One region of the Leucobacter fengyongliangi genome, then DNA from elsewhere that is predicted to be linked to it. Evidence: predicted binding sites of a transcription regulator. Region 1 holds the regulator's gene; each other region holds the start of a gene.
What was found. The regulator HrcA, encoded in region 1, represses chaperone genes, less so after heat shock. The targets are predictions, from matches to a motif close to TTNGCACTCGNNNNNNNCGAGTGCNAA.
Positions count from the first base shown of each region.

Region 2: the regulator HrcA is predicted to act here: its motif matches at 2,594-2,620, upstream of groL (chaperonin GroEL).
Region 3: the regulator HrcA is predicted to act here: its motif matches at 2,884-2,910, upstream of groES (co-chaperone GroES).

Region 1 covers NZ_CM126356.1:1,639,048-1,644,038, reverse strand. Annotated here, with positions in the region: gene ACTNFK_RS07900 (DUF1990 domain-containing protein) at 1-369, shown strand, start outside; gene hemW (radical SAM family heme chaperone HemW) at 373-1,596, shown strand; gene hrcA (heat-inducible transcriptional repressor HrcA) at 1,639-2,673, shown strand; gene dnaJ (molecular chaperone DnaJ) at 2,762-3,859, shown strand; gene ACTNFK_RS07880 (16S rRNA (uracil(1498)-N(3))-methyltransferase) at 3,866-4,636, shown strand; gene ACTNFK_RS07875 (HIT domain-containing protein) at 4,660-4,991, shown strand, end outside.
Region 2 covers NZ_CM126356.1:510,165-515,155, reverse strand. Annotated here, with positions in the region: gene ACTNFK_RS02435 (sensor histidine kinase) at 1-660, shown strand, start outside; gene groL (chaperonin GroEL) at 910-2,529, opposite strand; gene ACTNFK_RS02425 (LytR C-terminal domain-containing protein) at 2,697-3,341, opposite strand; gene ACTNFK_RS02420 (heme/hemin ABC transporter substrate-binding protein) at 3,471-4,613, opposite strand; gene ACTNFK_RS02415 (FecCD family ABC transporter permease) at 4,800-4,991, shown strand, end outside.
Region 3 covers NZ_CM126356.1:978,873-983,863, forward strand. Annotated here, with positions in the region: gene ACTNFK_RS04605 (ABC transporter ATP-binding protein) at 1-609, shown strand, start outside; gene ACTNFK_RS04610 (THUMP-like domain-containing protein) at 606-1,877, opposite strand; gene ACTNFK_RS04615 (DUF4190 domain-containing protein) at 1,882-2,313, opposite strand; gene ACTNFK_RS04620 (DUF4190 domain-containing protein) at 2,349-2,693, opposite strand; gene groES (co-chaperone GroES) at 2,989-3,285, shown strand; gene rarD (EamA family transporter RarD) at 3,377-4,330, shown strand; gene guaB (IMP dehydrogenase) at 4,444-4,991, shown strand, end outside.

The DNA of each region.
Region 1 (4,991 bases):
CTGACCGCCGGGACGACCGCACGCCTCGTATGGCCAGACTCGAAGACCACCAGGCTCGTTCGTGTGGTGTACACGGTGGACGAACCTCGCCGCGTTGGGTACGCGTGGGGGAGCGCAGATGCCGACGGTGTTGTGGGCGAAGAGGCCTTCATTGTCGAGCATCGCGAAGACGACTCGGTGTGGGCCACTGTGCGCGGGTTCTTGTGGGCTCCTTCTGCAGGCTTACTGGGCCTCAAGGGTCGCGCCGCGGTTCGGTATGTCATCAAGCTGTCGAAGGAGCAGCTTGCCGCGCTGGCTCCGGGAGCTGCTGCGAACACCGAGGAGAACCCCGCGCAGACTTCGGACGACCCCGAAACCGGCGGCAACTAGCGCGTGCCAGGCGCACTTCCCGACGGGGATCCCGCACCGGCCGACGGGTCCCTGCCGGAGAGTGCTCGGCAGGGTGCTGAGGTTCGTGATTTCGGGGTGTACGTTCACGTTCCCTATTGCCGAGTTCGTTGTGGCTACTGCGACTTCAACACCTACACCGCCAGCGAACTCGGGGGAACCAAGCGAGCGGACTATGCCGGGCAGGTCTCTCACGAACTCCGATTCGGATCTCAGGTCTTGCGTCGCTCTGCTGTGCCTGTGCGCCCGGCGTCGACAGTATTTTTCGGGGGAGGAACGCCTACGCTGCTCCCCGCCAGCGACCTTGCCTCGATGCTGCAGACAATTCGTGAAGAGTGGACGCTTGCGCCAGATGCCGAGATTACTACGGAAGCAAATCCAGACTCCGTCGATGCACGTTATCTCGAGGACCTTGCGAAGGCAGGCTTCACTCGAGTGAGTATTGGGATGCAGTCCGCGGTTCCTCATGTGCTTGCGACGCTTGATAGAACCCACGACCCGGAGCGCGTTCCAGATGTGGTGCGGTGGGCACGCGAGGCTGGCCTGCAGGTCAGTCTCGACCTCATCTATGGAACCCCGGGTGAAACTCTCGCCGACTGGGGGCGTTCGCTTGATGCTGCAATTGCATGCGAGCCGGATCACCTCTCCGCCTACGCACTCATCGTCGAATCGGGCACGAAATTGGCTGCACGAATTCGGCGGGCAGAGATCGCCGCACCTGACGACGACGCCCATGCGGAAATGTACGAGCTCGCTGACACCAGGCTCACCGCAGCGGGCCTGTCTTGGTACGAGATCAGCAACTGGGCGCGCGCCACGGAAACTCGGTCGCGGCACAACCTGGCCTATTGGCAGGGTGCCGACTGGTGGGGGGCGGGGCCGGGTGCGCACAGCCACGTGGGCGGAACCCGGTGGTGGAACGTTAAGCATCCGAGTGCCTACGCTGACCGAATCGCTGCCGGAGTCTCTCCCGCCCATGCCCGTGAGGTACTCGGGGCGGATGCGCGCCGGAGCGAGCGGGTGCTGCTCGAAACCAGAATCGCGACCGGTCTGCCCATCGAGGTGCTGCTCTCCGAGGAGCGGCAGGAGGTTTCTGGCCTGATCGCGGATGGGCTGATCGATGGACGCGCAGCTCTCAAGGGGAGAGTGATCCCAACCCTTCGTGGGCGTCTGCTTGCAGACACGGTGGTGCACAGGCTGCTCAGGTAGACTTGGCACTCGGTATTATCGAGTGCTAGGCGGGAGGGTGGCATGGTTTCAGATAGAAGTCTCGCGGTGCTCCACGCAATCGTCGGTGACTATGTCGCGTCAAACGAGCCGGTGGGTTCTAAGACCATTGTCGAGAGACATCAGTTTGGGGTGTCCGCCGCAACAATTCGAAACGACATGGCGTTGCTGGAAGATGAGGAACTCATCGCCGCGCCACACACCTCCTCGGGTCGTATTCCGACCGACAAGGGGTATCGGCTCTACGTTGACACGCTGGCTAAGATTCGGCCATTGACGACCGCGCAGAAGACCGCCATAGAGCGCTTTCTCGGCGAGTCGAATGACTTGGACGACGCGCTCGCTCGCACCGTTCGACTCCTTGCGCAGCTGACGAACCAGGTAGCTGTAGTGCAGTACCCGTCTCTTCGGCGCACGCAGGTGCGTCACATCGACCTCGTAGCGGTGGGGGAGAGCCGGGTGCTCAGCGTAATTATTTTGGGCACCGGAGTGGTTGAGCAGCAGGTCGCGAGCCTCCCCGCGGCCCAAGTCACGGAAACCTGGGTGCACGGGCTGCGTGACCGTCTCGCCGGAGCGATTGTGGGTACGGACCTTGAGTCCGCGGTATTGGGTGCACAGTCACTCCTCGATACCCTCGACGAGTGGTCGCAACCGGGCGAATCGGAGCTCGTGCGCAAGGTACTGGAAGTGGTGCTGAGTCAGCTCCAAGCAAATCGAAGCGAGCGGATCACGATCGCCGGGGCAGCGAATCTCTCGCGTCCAGGTGAATTCACTGGGAACCTCTCATCGGTGCTCGAAGCGATTGAGGAGCAAGTCACCCTCTTGCGACTTTTCGGTGAGATGGCTCAGGATGGACGAGAGGTTGCCGCCTCTATCGGGCGCGAGAATGAACCATACGGCCTCGAGGGTGCCTCGGTGATCACCTCCAGTTACGAGATCGACGGAGACAGCAGATCGAATCTGGGGGTAGTGGGATCGATGCGAATGGATTACGCATCGAACATCTCCACCGTTCGCGCGGTTGCCCGTTATCTCAGCAAAATCCTCGACGAGACTTAAGTTTGCGGTCGGGGACGAGCGCCCCGATCAACTCGATACATCACGACACCATGAATTTGTTGGACACCAGAACGAGAGGCTGCACACAGTGGCGGACCACTATGAGACGCTCGGGGTTTCCCGAGAAGCTTCCATTGATGAGATCAAGAAGGCGTATCGCCAGCTCGCACGAGAGTTGCATCCCGATGTCAACCCGAGCGAAGACGCCTCAGAGCGTTTCAAGTCCGTCACCCACGCCTACGATGTGCTGAGCGACCCGAACGAACGCCAGCGCTACGACATGGGAGGCGACCAGGGCGGGGCGGGTGGCTTCGGCGACATCTTTGAGACCTTCTTCGGCGGCGGATTCGGCGGGGGGCAGCGGGGCCCGCGGGCCCGCGCCGAGCGAGGCGACGATGCGATGATCCGCGTCGATGTGGAACTTTCCGAAGTGATCTTCGGTGTGCAGCGCGAGATCGCAGTCAATACCGCGGTGCTCTGTGGCACGTGCTCGGGCAGCTGCTGCCAGCCGGGTACGTCGCCCGCCACCTGCGATGTATGTGGCGGCGTCGGGCAGGTACAGCGACAGGTTCGCTCGCTTTTCGGGAATGTCGTGACCATGCACCCTTGTGGGAGCTGCTCGGGCTACGGCACAGTGATCCCGCACCCCTGTGTCGAGTGCGGGGGCAAGGGGCGGGTGCGTGAGCGTCGCACGATGAACATCGATATTCCCTCGGGTATCGACACCGGCACCAGGCTGCAGATGCGCGGGGGCGGCGAAGTTGGCCCGGCGGGCGGCCCGAACGGAGACCTCTTTATCGAGTTCCGGGTGATGCATCACGATGTGTTCAGTCGAGATGGCAACGACCTCCTGGCGACAGCTCAGGTCAGTATGACCGACGCGATTCTTGGGGCCGAGAACACGGTTGCCGCACTCGACGGTGACGTTCAGCTTGAGGTGCCCGCGGGGGTGCAATCGGGCGATGTCATCACGATTCGCGGTCGTGGCATTCAGGCTCTGCGCTCTACGACGCGCGGTGATCTGAAGGTCGCGGTTCAGGTGGTGACCCCGACGAAGCTCGCGGGCCGCGAAAAAGACCTGGTGCGCCAACTGGCCGCGCTGCGGAAGGAAGAGCCTCCGACCCTCGGCGAGTTTCAGCAGGGCCTGTTTGGCAAAATTCGGGATCGCTTCTTCCGGCAGGGCTAGTCGCTGATGGCACACCTGTACTATCGCGAGGATCTCGCCGCGGAGGACTTCACCGTCGGCGCAGTGATTGAGGTGCGTGGCGACGAGGCGCGGCATGCGGTTCGCGTGAGTCGAATGCGGGCGGGCGAGCGCACGATCCTGGGCGACGGTTCGGGCACCACCGCCCAGGGCACAGTCACGGTTGTTGATCGCGACCGCTTCGCGGTGCGGCTTGAGAGCGTGCATCGCGCCGAGCCCGTCCAAAACCGGCTGGTGCTCGTGCAGGCGCTGGCTAAGGGCGACCGCGACGAGCGAGCGGTTGAGCAGGCGACCGAGTTCGGTGTCGATCGGATCGTGCCGTGGCAGTCCGAGCGTTCGGTGTCTCGCTGGGACGGGGAGAAGGGTGGGCGAGGGGTTGCCAAGTGGCAGCGTGTCGCGCGCGAGGCCGCGAAGCAGTCACTGCGCGCGCGAGTCCCGCTCGTCGATCCTCCTGCGTCGCTTGACGGACTCTGCCAGCTCGCCCAGGTCGAAAGCACCCACGTACTCGTGCTGCACCCTCGCGGGAGCAAGCGCCTCAGCGACTGGTGTAACGGACTCAGTCTCAGCCCGGGCAGCGATGCAATTGGCAACGAGATTGTCGTGGTGGTCGGACCAGAGGGCGGGCTGAGTGACCGAGAAATAGACGCGCTTGAAGCGGCGGGAGCGCACGTGCTGCAGCTCGGCGACGCGGTACTGCGCACCTCGTCAGCCGGCCCGGCTGGGCTCGCGCTGCTCAACGCGGCTCTCGGCCGCTGGTGAGTGAACCCAGCTAGGCTAGGGGAATGGCAGAATCAACCATTTTTGGCAAGATCATCTCGGGTGAGATAGCCGTCGATCGGCTCGCCGAGACCGATCGGGTCATCGCTTTTCCAGACATCGCGCCACAGGCACCTGTGCACATCTTGGTGATACCCAAGAGCACCGAGTACGCAAACGTGGTGGAACTCGCGGCGGGCGACCCCAGTCTGTTGGCCGAGATCGTCGAGGTGGCGCAGCAGCTCGCTCGCACACACGCGGATGGCGACTTCAGACTGGTATTCAATACCGGCGCGAACGCCGGGCAAACCGTCTTCCATGTGCACGCCCACGTGCTCGCGGGTGGCCTGAAGGAGAG
Region 2 (4,991 bases), 1.1 Mb from region 1:
ACGCCACTGGTGTCGGTGCGCGGCTACGCCGAGCTGTATCGCATGGGTGCACTGCAAGACGAGGCACAGGTGGGGCAGGCCATGGAACGGATCGAGAAGGAAGCGATCCGCATGACCTCCCTTGTTGAGGATCTCCTTGCTCTCGCACGACTTGACGAGCGGCGCCCGCTGAAGCTCACGCCGCTCCCGCTTAATCAGCTCGCTGCCGACGCTGCCCTCGATACTCGGGCACAGGCACCAGACCGGGAGGTCACGGTGCTGGGAGACCCGAGCGAGCCGGTGGTGACAGGCGATGAGCACAAGGTGCGTCAGGTCATGACGAACCTGATCGGCAACGCATTGCGCTACAGCCCCGAGGGGAGTCCGCTCGAGATTTCCGTTCGCACCGATGCCGAGCGGGGCGTTGGACTCTTCGAAGTTATCGACCACGGCGAGGGAATCCCTGAGCAGTTCCGCTCAAAGATCTTCGATCGGTTCTGGCGAGCAGACAACTCCCGAAATCGGGAAACCGGTGGGACGGGGCTGGGACTGTCGATCGTGCAATCCATCATTGCAGCACACGGTGGCACGGTGAGCTCCCACGAGACACCCGGGGGCGGGGCAACCTTCAGGGTCGAACTGCCCCTTGAAGAGGTCGCGTACTCGGGATCGCGCGCGTAGCGCGATCCACCCTCTGCGGTCCCTCACCCCGCTTACGGAATGCGCCCCTCGCCCCGCTCACGGGATGGGCCCCTCGCAGTCGGGCGCGAGTGGTTGCTTGCATGCGCGGGAACCAACCACTTGCGCCCTACGTCGGAGGGCATGCACAAAAAACCGGGGCCGCACCTTTCGGTACGACCCCGGTCTCTGTTCAAGTTGAGCTGACGCTAATCCCAGGGATCAGGCAACTCCCACACGGAGTGCTCGGACTTAGAAGTCCATGCCGCCGCTCGGGTCACCCATGGGGGCGGCCGCGGGCTCGGGCTTGTCAGCGACAACAACCTCGGTGGTGAGGAAGAGGCCTGCGATCGACGCTGCGTTCTGCAGAGCCGAGCGGGTCACCTTGGCCGGGTCGAGAATGCCCTGAGCAATCAGGTCACCGTACTCGCCGGTCGCGGCGTTCAGGCCGTGGCCATTCGGCAGGCTGGATACGCGATCCACAACAACACCCGGCTCGAGGCCAGCGTTGAGCGCAATCTGACGCAGCGGTGCCTCGATGGCGACCTCGACGATACGTGCACCCACAGCCTCGTCACCCGCCAGGCTGAGCGACCCGAAGGCGACCTTGCCGGCCTGGATCAGCGCGACACCGCCGCCGGGCAGAACGCCCTCTTCGACTGCAGCCTTGGCGTTACGCACGGCATCTTCGATGCGGTGCTTGCGCTCCTTGAGCTCAACCTCGGTGGCCGCGCCAGCCTTGATGACTGCCACGCCGCCGGCAAGCTTCGCGAGGCGCTCCTGCAGCTTCTCGCGATCGTAGTCGCTGTCGGTGTTCTCGATCTCGCGGCGGATCTGGGTCACGCGACCGGCGATCTGCTCTTCGTCGCCGCCACCCTGCACGATGGTGGTCTCGTCCTTGGTGATGATGACCTTGCGAGCGGTGCCGAGCATGTCGAGGGTGGCGTTCTCGAGCTTGAGACCGACCTCCTCGGAGATGACGGTCGCGCCGGTGAGGATCGCGATGTCCTGAAGCATGGCCTTGCGGCGATCGCCGAAGCCGGGAGCCTTGACGGCGACCGACTTGAAGATGCCACGGATCTTGTTCAGCACGAGGGTCGCAAGGGCTTCACCCTCGACGTCCTCAGCGATGATGAGCAGCTGCTTGCCCGACTGGATTACGGGGTCAACGACCGGGAGGAGATCCTTGATGCTCGAGACCTTGCTGTTGACGAGGAGGATGTAGGGATCCTCGAACACAGCTTCCTGGCGATCGGCGTCGGTGACGAAGTATGCCGACAGGTAGCCCTTGTCGAAGCGCATGCCCTCGGTGAGCTCGAGCTCGGTGCCGAATGTGTTCGACTCCTCGACGGTGACGACGCCTTCCTTGCCCACCTTGTCGATGGCCTCGGCGATGAGCTTGCCGATCTGCTCATCTGCAGCAGAGATGGATGCGGTCGCCGCGATCTCGTCGGTGGTCTCGATCTCCTTGGCGTTCGCAAGGAGCTGCGTGATGACAGCGTTCACTGCCTTCTCGATGCCCTTCTTGATCGCGATCGGGTCGGAGCCAGCGGCAACGTTGCGCAGGCCCTCGCGCACGAGCGCCTGAGCAAGCACGGTTGCGGTGGTGGTGCCATCACCCGCGACGTCGTCGGTCTTCTTAGCGACCTCCTTGACGAGCTCAGCACCGATCTTCTCGAACGGATCGTCGAGCTCGATCTCCTTCGCGATCGACACACCGTCGTTAGTGATTGTGGGTGCGCCCCACTTCTTCTCGAGAACGACGTTGCGGCCACGCGGGCCGAGCGTCACCTTGACGGCATCAGCGAGGATATTGAGTCCGCGCTCAAGTCCGCGTCGTGCTTCCTCGTCAAACGCAATAATCTTTGCCATGTGTTCATCCCTCCAGGGAGTCTTCCGGTGGCGCGCCCAAACGGATGCGCCGAAGCATGAGTTCTTAGCACTCAGGTGAACCGACTGCTAAGTCAATCTTGGCACTCACGCACCGAGAGTGCAAGCGGCGACGCACGCTACGGGCGAACACCCGAAACTCCGTGGCGCTACTCCGCAGGAAGCTCGGATCCCTCGCCCGAACCCTCAAGTCGGGCGGTGATGTTCTCGGCCTGATCGAAGCCAGGCCCCGCGTAATCCGCTCCCAGAAGCACCACAAGCCTGACACCATACTCCGCGTAGTTCGGGCTTTGATAGTACGAGACCCCACCGAGTTCTTTGGCGAGACCGGCCGCTGCCCCCTCGTCTTCCGGTGCGCTGTAGAACACCGCAGATATCTGCACGTCTCGCGAGGCCGCATACTCGACGAATGCGATCTTGCCCCAGGCATTCTCGGTAATGACCTCTTCCAGGCCCGCCTGCAGGTTCGGCGTTTCGGTGCCGTTCAGAATCGCAACCGTGGCCTCGGGGTCAAGTACTCCCTCGATCTGTGCGGGAGCCGCGCCCGGCTCCGCCTGATCACTCGTGAAGGTGCCGACGTTCGTGCCAAAGACCTGGACGGCCACGATTCCGGCGGCGCTCAGCACCACGACACCAATGACGACCGCCACGAGATAGAACCAGAACCTGTGCGGCCTCGCGGCGATGCGGTGGGCCCCCACGCGGCGGCTTTTCGGTAGCCGGTCAAAGCGATCTTCCGGGAGAGTCTGCCGCGACTGACGCGGTGCCTCGACGTCACCGTGATGTGGCGCCACTCGCCCTCCCCTATCGCACTGAACCAAACACCTATCCACAGTGGATCCGCAGACAGAACCACCCCAGACTACACTCGCGAGCCTGACAGCACCCCCAGTCGCTGCGCCGGCCCGGAGGGCCGCGATCCGCTAGGAGGCGGAGGCATCGGGGAGTGAATCTGGAGCGTAAATGGCGCGCGCCAAACCGTCAAGGATGTCGGGAATCCGTGTGCCGCCGGCGAAGATCAGCGTGTCGTCGGCATCGATGATGCGGCGATTCTTGCCAGCCGTGGTGAGTGCGATGCTCGGCTGCGCCGCGATCAACCCGTCGATGCCGCCGGCGCTCTTCAGGCCCTTTGTCATCACGACGATGATGTCTGGATCGGCTGCGACAAGCGCCTCGTCAGTCATCGGCTTCTCGCCGACCCAGCCAATCTCTTGCGCGACATCAACCACCCCGAGTCCATCGAGCAGGCTTGTGGCGCTACTGCCGTCACCGAAGAGATAGTAGACCCCCGACTGACCGCGAATGTAGAGGAACGCGACCCTCGGGTGGAGTGACTGATCGGCAGGAGCAAGCTGCGCGATCTCCGCCACCTTCTCGGTAATCGCCTGGTCGAGTTCTGCGATGAGGGTCTCTGCAAGCGGAGCAACTCCCAGGGCGGCGGCCACCTGGCGCGCGGTCTCGTAGGTGGTCTCAGGGTTGTTTGCCCGCTCGATCACAACGACATCGATGCCCACGTCGCGCAGTTGAAGCATGACATCGGCAGATCCCACCGAGTTATCGGTGAGCACCAGGGTGGGCTGGAGCGCCACAATCCCTTCGGTATCAAGCGTGTGGCCGGTGCCGGTGACCACCGGGAGGTCCGCGAGGCCCGGCAGGTTCGTTGAGACGTCACGACCGATCAGGGTGCCCCCCAGTCCAAACGCATAGGTGAGTTCCGCGAGCGTACCCGTCATTGAAATCGCGAGCACACGCGAGGCATCCTCGACGACCACCTCGGTATCGCCGATGTGGTCGTGCGATGTCACGGTCGCCGGCAGCACCTGTTCGGGGTTGTCTGCCACCGGCAAGAGCGTGGGTCCGCCGATGGGCGCGGTGCTCGGCCCCTCCCATGCGGCGGGCTCTGCGATCGGGGTGAGTTCCGAGAGCGGAGGCAGATCCACGGTGACCGAGGCGACCTCGTTGGCCGTGATCGAACCCGTCTGACACGCCGTGAGGCCGAGACCCATGACGAGGGCTGCGGCAACGAGGGACGCGCGGGTGCGGCGGGAGTCGCGCGGGTGTGTCATCTGAACCTCTTTCGGTCTTTCCGGGCCCCACGAGTGCGTGACCCTCGGCCTCACTGCGAACGACCAAGTCAGCTTAGCTAAGATACATATGATGAAGTTGAACGCAAGCTTCTCCCCAGCCTGACAGGCCGGTCTCAGGCCGCCTGACCCGGATCCACCAGCTCAGAAAGAACCCTGTTTCGCATGATGCCCCCGCGCCCAGCCGCTCCCGCCTCGCGGCACGCAGCGTCGAAAGCGATCCTCTTCACTGGCCTGTGGGTGGCGCTCGTCTTTGCACTCCTGGCCTCGGCGGGTACCGGCCAACTCGCGATTCCACCGAGCGAAGTGCTGGGGTCGCTCCTGCAGCCGATCGGGATCAACTGGTTCCCTCTCCCCACG
Region 3 (4,991 bases), 660 kb from region 1:
GCGCTCGATGCCAAGGTGCGGGTGCGTCTCAGAGATGAGATCAAGGCGATTCAAACCGAGCTGGGTATCACCACGATATTCGTGACCCACGATCAGGAGGAGGCGCTCGCTGTCGCCGATCGGGTCGCTGTCATGAAAGACGGAGTGATCGAACAGCTCGGTGCACCGGAAGAACTCTATCGGCGCCCGGCAACTCCGTTCGTCGCTCGCTTTATCGGAGAATCCAACCGCATGCAGGGGACGCTCGCTGGCGACGGTGTGCGGATGCTTGGCACTCAACTCCCGGTCATCGCTCACTCCGGTCTGCGCGAGGGATCCGCTGTACACGCATTTGTGCGACCCGAGCAGTTGTTATTAACGAGGGTACCTGCGGGCGAAGACGCGGGGGATCGGCAGGCACGCCTGGGGCACGGCACCGCCGCGGTCGTGGTCTCGAGCGGTTTTCTCGGTGCCCAGCGACGAACCGTCGTTCGACTATCGACTGGAGAGCTGGTGACGGTGCAGCACCCGGCCAGCGAGAGCTTCTCCGTGGATGACCAGGTCAGTGTTCGACTCGTTGGAGACCCGGTCGCAGTGGAACGCGCTGAGCCTGACCCATCGGCTGTTTAGGCGAGATCGCAGCGTTCCGCGAGCAGCGTGACGTGGCGGCCCTGTGTCCGAGTCAGGATCAACGTGGCTCGATTTGGCCCGCGGAGCTTGAGTCGAGTGCGCAGGGCTGCCGGGTCAACGTCGGCCCCACGCTTCTTGATTTCGAGAGCACCGATGCCGCGTTCGGAGAGGGCTCGGCGGAGGTGTTTCTCCTGGCCGGGCAGCTCTTCGAGCACGCGAAATGCCTGCGCGAATGGGGTGGCCCGCAGCGAGTCGGCCGTGAGATAGGCGATCCCCTCACTGACCATGCCCGCTCCGAGTTGCTGGGCGAGCAAGCCGATCAGTCGCGCCCGAATCACCGCACCGTCTGGCTCGTACAGAAACGCTCCGAGTTCACGCGTCTCGGCATCGGGGAAATCGGCTGCCGCTGTGAGCTCGTGCTGCCGGTCGCCGCGCACCACGAGCGCAGCGCGGCCCACTCCCGGGCGAGCGACAGCCCCGAACCACAGCCCGGTCTCGACCACTTGGCCGTCAACCGAGACCCACTGCGCTTCCGCGGACGGCGGAATGAGTTCTCGATCGAATCCCGGGCCTAGCTTCACGCCGGTAGGGAAACGGTCGGAAAGGCCGAACGCGAAGTCAAGCGAGGGGGAATAATCGTCGGGGGAGGAGAGCCTGCGGGTGTCGCGGTGCCCCGCGGTGCGGCGGGCGGGATCCAGGAAGACACCATCGACACTGGTGAGGCTCACCATTTGCGCATCGGTTACGTAAACCCGAGGGGGCAGTGTTGCGTGAGCGTCGGATGCGATGGCGAGGTTGTGTTCGGCAACCCGGGCAGTGAAAGGGTCGATTTCCACGGGCCGCACCTGGACTCCTGCGGCCACGAGTGCGAGTGATTCCGCGCCAATGCCGCAGCCGAGGTCAGCAACAACGCGACAGCCCGCAGTCGCGAAGCGCTGTGCGTGGGTATTTGCCACGACGGCGCGTGTCGCCTGCTCAAGTCCCGCGGGAGTGTAGAGGTAGCGCCTGGCGTGCTCGCCGAATTTCAGGGTGGCCTTCCGGCGCAGATCGGCTTGGCTGAGTAGGGCGGCAGATTCGTCTGGGGGTACTCCCTGAGAGCGTAGCCGCGCTCCCAACTCAAAGGCACCCGATCCGCTCTCAAGCGCACGTTCTACCTCGGCGAGGCGCTCGAGGCCGAGGGAGGTGAAGAGTGTCGACCACCCCGGTGGTGCCTCACGTGAAGCGGGCCCCGGGGTGTTCCCCCGGGGCCCGCTTGCGAATGCTGTCATCCGTTTAGAACGAGTTATCGAATTCGGAAGGATCGAATTCGGAGAAGGCGGCGCCCATGGTTGCGATCATGATGATGATGAACGCAAAGTAGGAAACGACCGCGAGAATCACACCTGCAACCATCACATAGCCGACGATGAGCGCGGTGAGCGCCACACCTCGTCCGGTATCACCGTTGCGCTTGATCTGGCTCATCCCCATGTGGCCAAAGACAATGCCAGCGATTGGCTGCACGAAGGCCAGCACGATGGCGATGAGCGCGAATGCGTTCATGTGCGCCAGCGTGGTGGGTCGAGCTGGAAGCACCGGTTCGGGCTGGTAACTGGCCTGCTGCTCCGAAGCCATCACGGGGGAGGGCTCGTTGCTCTGAAACGGGTCGGTGTCGGGCAGCACCGTGGTGGGCTGTTCCGTTCCGGGCGGGGTGGGTGTTGACATGACTTCTCTCTTTGGTTGTGTGGCCAGTGATTCGACTAGTAGCTGACGCCGCTCATGCCAATCGACGCGATGACCGCGATCCAAATGAAAATGCCGATTACCCAGGCGGCAACACCGATGTAGCCGATGATGAGTGCGGCGATCGCGAGACCGCGCCCGCCCTCACCGGTCTTCTTGATCTGATTCAGTGCGATGTGACCCAGAATGACGCCAACCAAACTCACAATGATCGACGCGATCAGTGCGATGATCGCCATCGTGTTGGTGGGGCGAGGTGCGGGTTGTTGGGGTGCCGCGTACTGCTGCGGTGCCGCGTACTGTGGGGCGGCGGGCTGCTGCGGGGGCACAGGCTGCTGGTTGGGGTCATAGGGGGTCGTCATGTGGGACTCCTCGAATCAGCTGACGGGCTCTGTTGCCCCGGTCAGTCAGTCATGATTATCCCATAGGGGAGCCAAATATTGGGCGAATTTCAGGGGTGAGGCATCGGAACTTTCAGGGGTCTACTGAGCGGAGTGGGTGGGAAGGAAACGCTACGTCTGTGTTCGCCCGCGGCGATACGAGCCCGCAATGCTGGCACTCACCTTGCGAGAGTGCTAGCGGAGACCATAGAATTCCAACAGGGCGCCCGACCTTGGGCGCAGGTCCAGTTTTCCCGCTTCAAGAAAGAGGTCACCCGTGTCGGTCTCCATCAAGCCGCTCGAAGATCGCATTGTTATCAAGCAGGTCGAAGCAGAGCAGACGACCGCTTCAGGTCTGGTCATTCCCGACAGCGCCAAGGAGAAGCCCCAGGAGGGCGAGGTCGTGGCTGTGGGCCCCGGTCGCATTGATGACAAGGGCAACCGCGTGCCGCTCGACGTCTCCGTGGGCGATATCGTGCTCTACTCGAAGTTCGGTGGCACCGAGGTGAAGTACGGGGGCGACGAGTTCCTCGTGCTCTCCGCTCGCGACATCCTCGCGGTGGTTGTGCGCTAGTTTCGCGCGTCACGAGAAGGGCCGGTGCAGTGCACCGGCCCTTCTTTTTTCCCGGAGCGATCGGGCTGTGCTCTGGTACTAGGCTGGCGTGGTGACGAATCGTTCGGGCTACTTCTACGGGGTCGCCGCGTACCTGTGGTGGGGTGCGTTCCCCCTCCTCTTCAGCTTGTTGAGCCCGATCAACCCCCTCGAGATCGTGCCCTGGCGCGTGCTGACTGCGGTTGCCTTTTGTGGCATCGCGATCGCGGTCATGCGGTCGTTCGGCCCCGTTGCACGCATTCTTAAGTCCCCGAAACAACTGACATGGTTCGTGGTTTCGTCGATCCTGCTGTACGCCAACTGGCAGATCTTCGTGATCGCGATCGTCACAGGGCAGATACTGGAAGCCTCGCTCGGGTACTTCATCAACCCGCTCATGACGGTGCTGATTGGTGTGCTCGTGCGGCGAGAGAAGCTGCGGTCGGCCCAGTGGGTGGCAGTCAGCATCGCCGGCATCGGGGTGATGATCGGCGCAATTGCCTACGGAACTTTCCCCTGGCTTGCGCTCGGAATAGCGTTGACGTTCGCCCTCTACGGCGCGGTGCGCAAGCAGGTCAGTGAGGAAATTGACCCGCTCTCTGGCCTCACCGTCGAGACCATCATTGCGCTGCCAGTTGCCTTGGCACAGCTTCTCGTGCTCTTCCTCCTGGGCGGGTCGCTCACCGCTTTTACTCACGGTTCAGCAGTGACAATTCCCCTGTTGCTGAGTGGGGTTGCAACCGCGATTCCGCTGCTCCTCTTTGGAGCGGCGAATCGTCGACTCCCGTTGACGCACCTGGGGTTCATTCAGTTCTTGACACCAATCCTGGGTTTTCTCAGTGGGTATTTCATTTTTCACGAAGAAATGCCACTGACGCGCTGGATTGGTTTTGTCGCGGTGTGGATCGCGCTCGTGATCCTCGTGACCGATATGGTCTTGGCGAGTAGGCGCATGCGAGCCCAGTCGCGGGTCAGTATCGAGCCTCCCGCAACCACAGCTCCAATTACCACTCATCCTGCAGCGTAGCCATCCCGGGAACAACCAGCGGGTCGCTGCGATTACACTGGTGACACGGCCACACCCCGGCCACAGGACGGCGTCGTTCGCTCCCACCGCACCGATCTGCAGAAGAGGTCTTCATGGAACAGCGTGATCCGTTCGCCTTCACCGGGCTCACCTACGATGATGTGCTGCTGCTTCCAGCGCACACCGACGTGATTCCCAGCGAGGCGGATACTTCAACGCAGCTAACTCGTCGCATTCGGCTTGGCATGCCCCTCGTCTCAGCTGCCATGGACACGGTGACCGAGACGCGGATGGCCGTGGCGATGGCACGAAACGGTGGCATTGGTATTCTGCACCGCAATCTTTCGATTCAAGATCAGGCCGAAATGGTTGATCGGGTGAAGCGCAGCGAAGCCGGGATGATCACGAACCCGGTCACCACCCATGTCGATGCGACCGTCGCTGAGGTTGACGCGGTGTGTGGTGAGTACCGAGTATCCGGACTTCCGGTGATCGACAAACAGGGCACGCTCGTGGGCATCATCACCAATCGCGACATGCGTTTCATCGATCCGGCGGAGCGTGCGACGCTGCGCGTCGGCGAGGTCATGACTCGCATGCCACTCGTCACGGCACCCGTGGGCATTTCGCGCGCTGCGGCGGCGGAGATCTTTAACAAGCA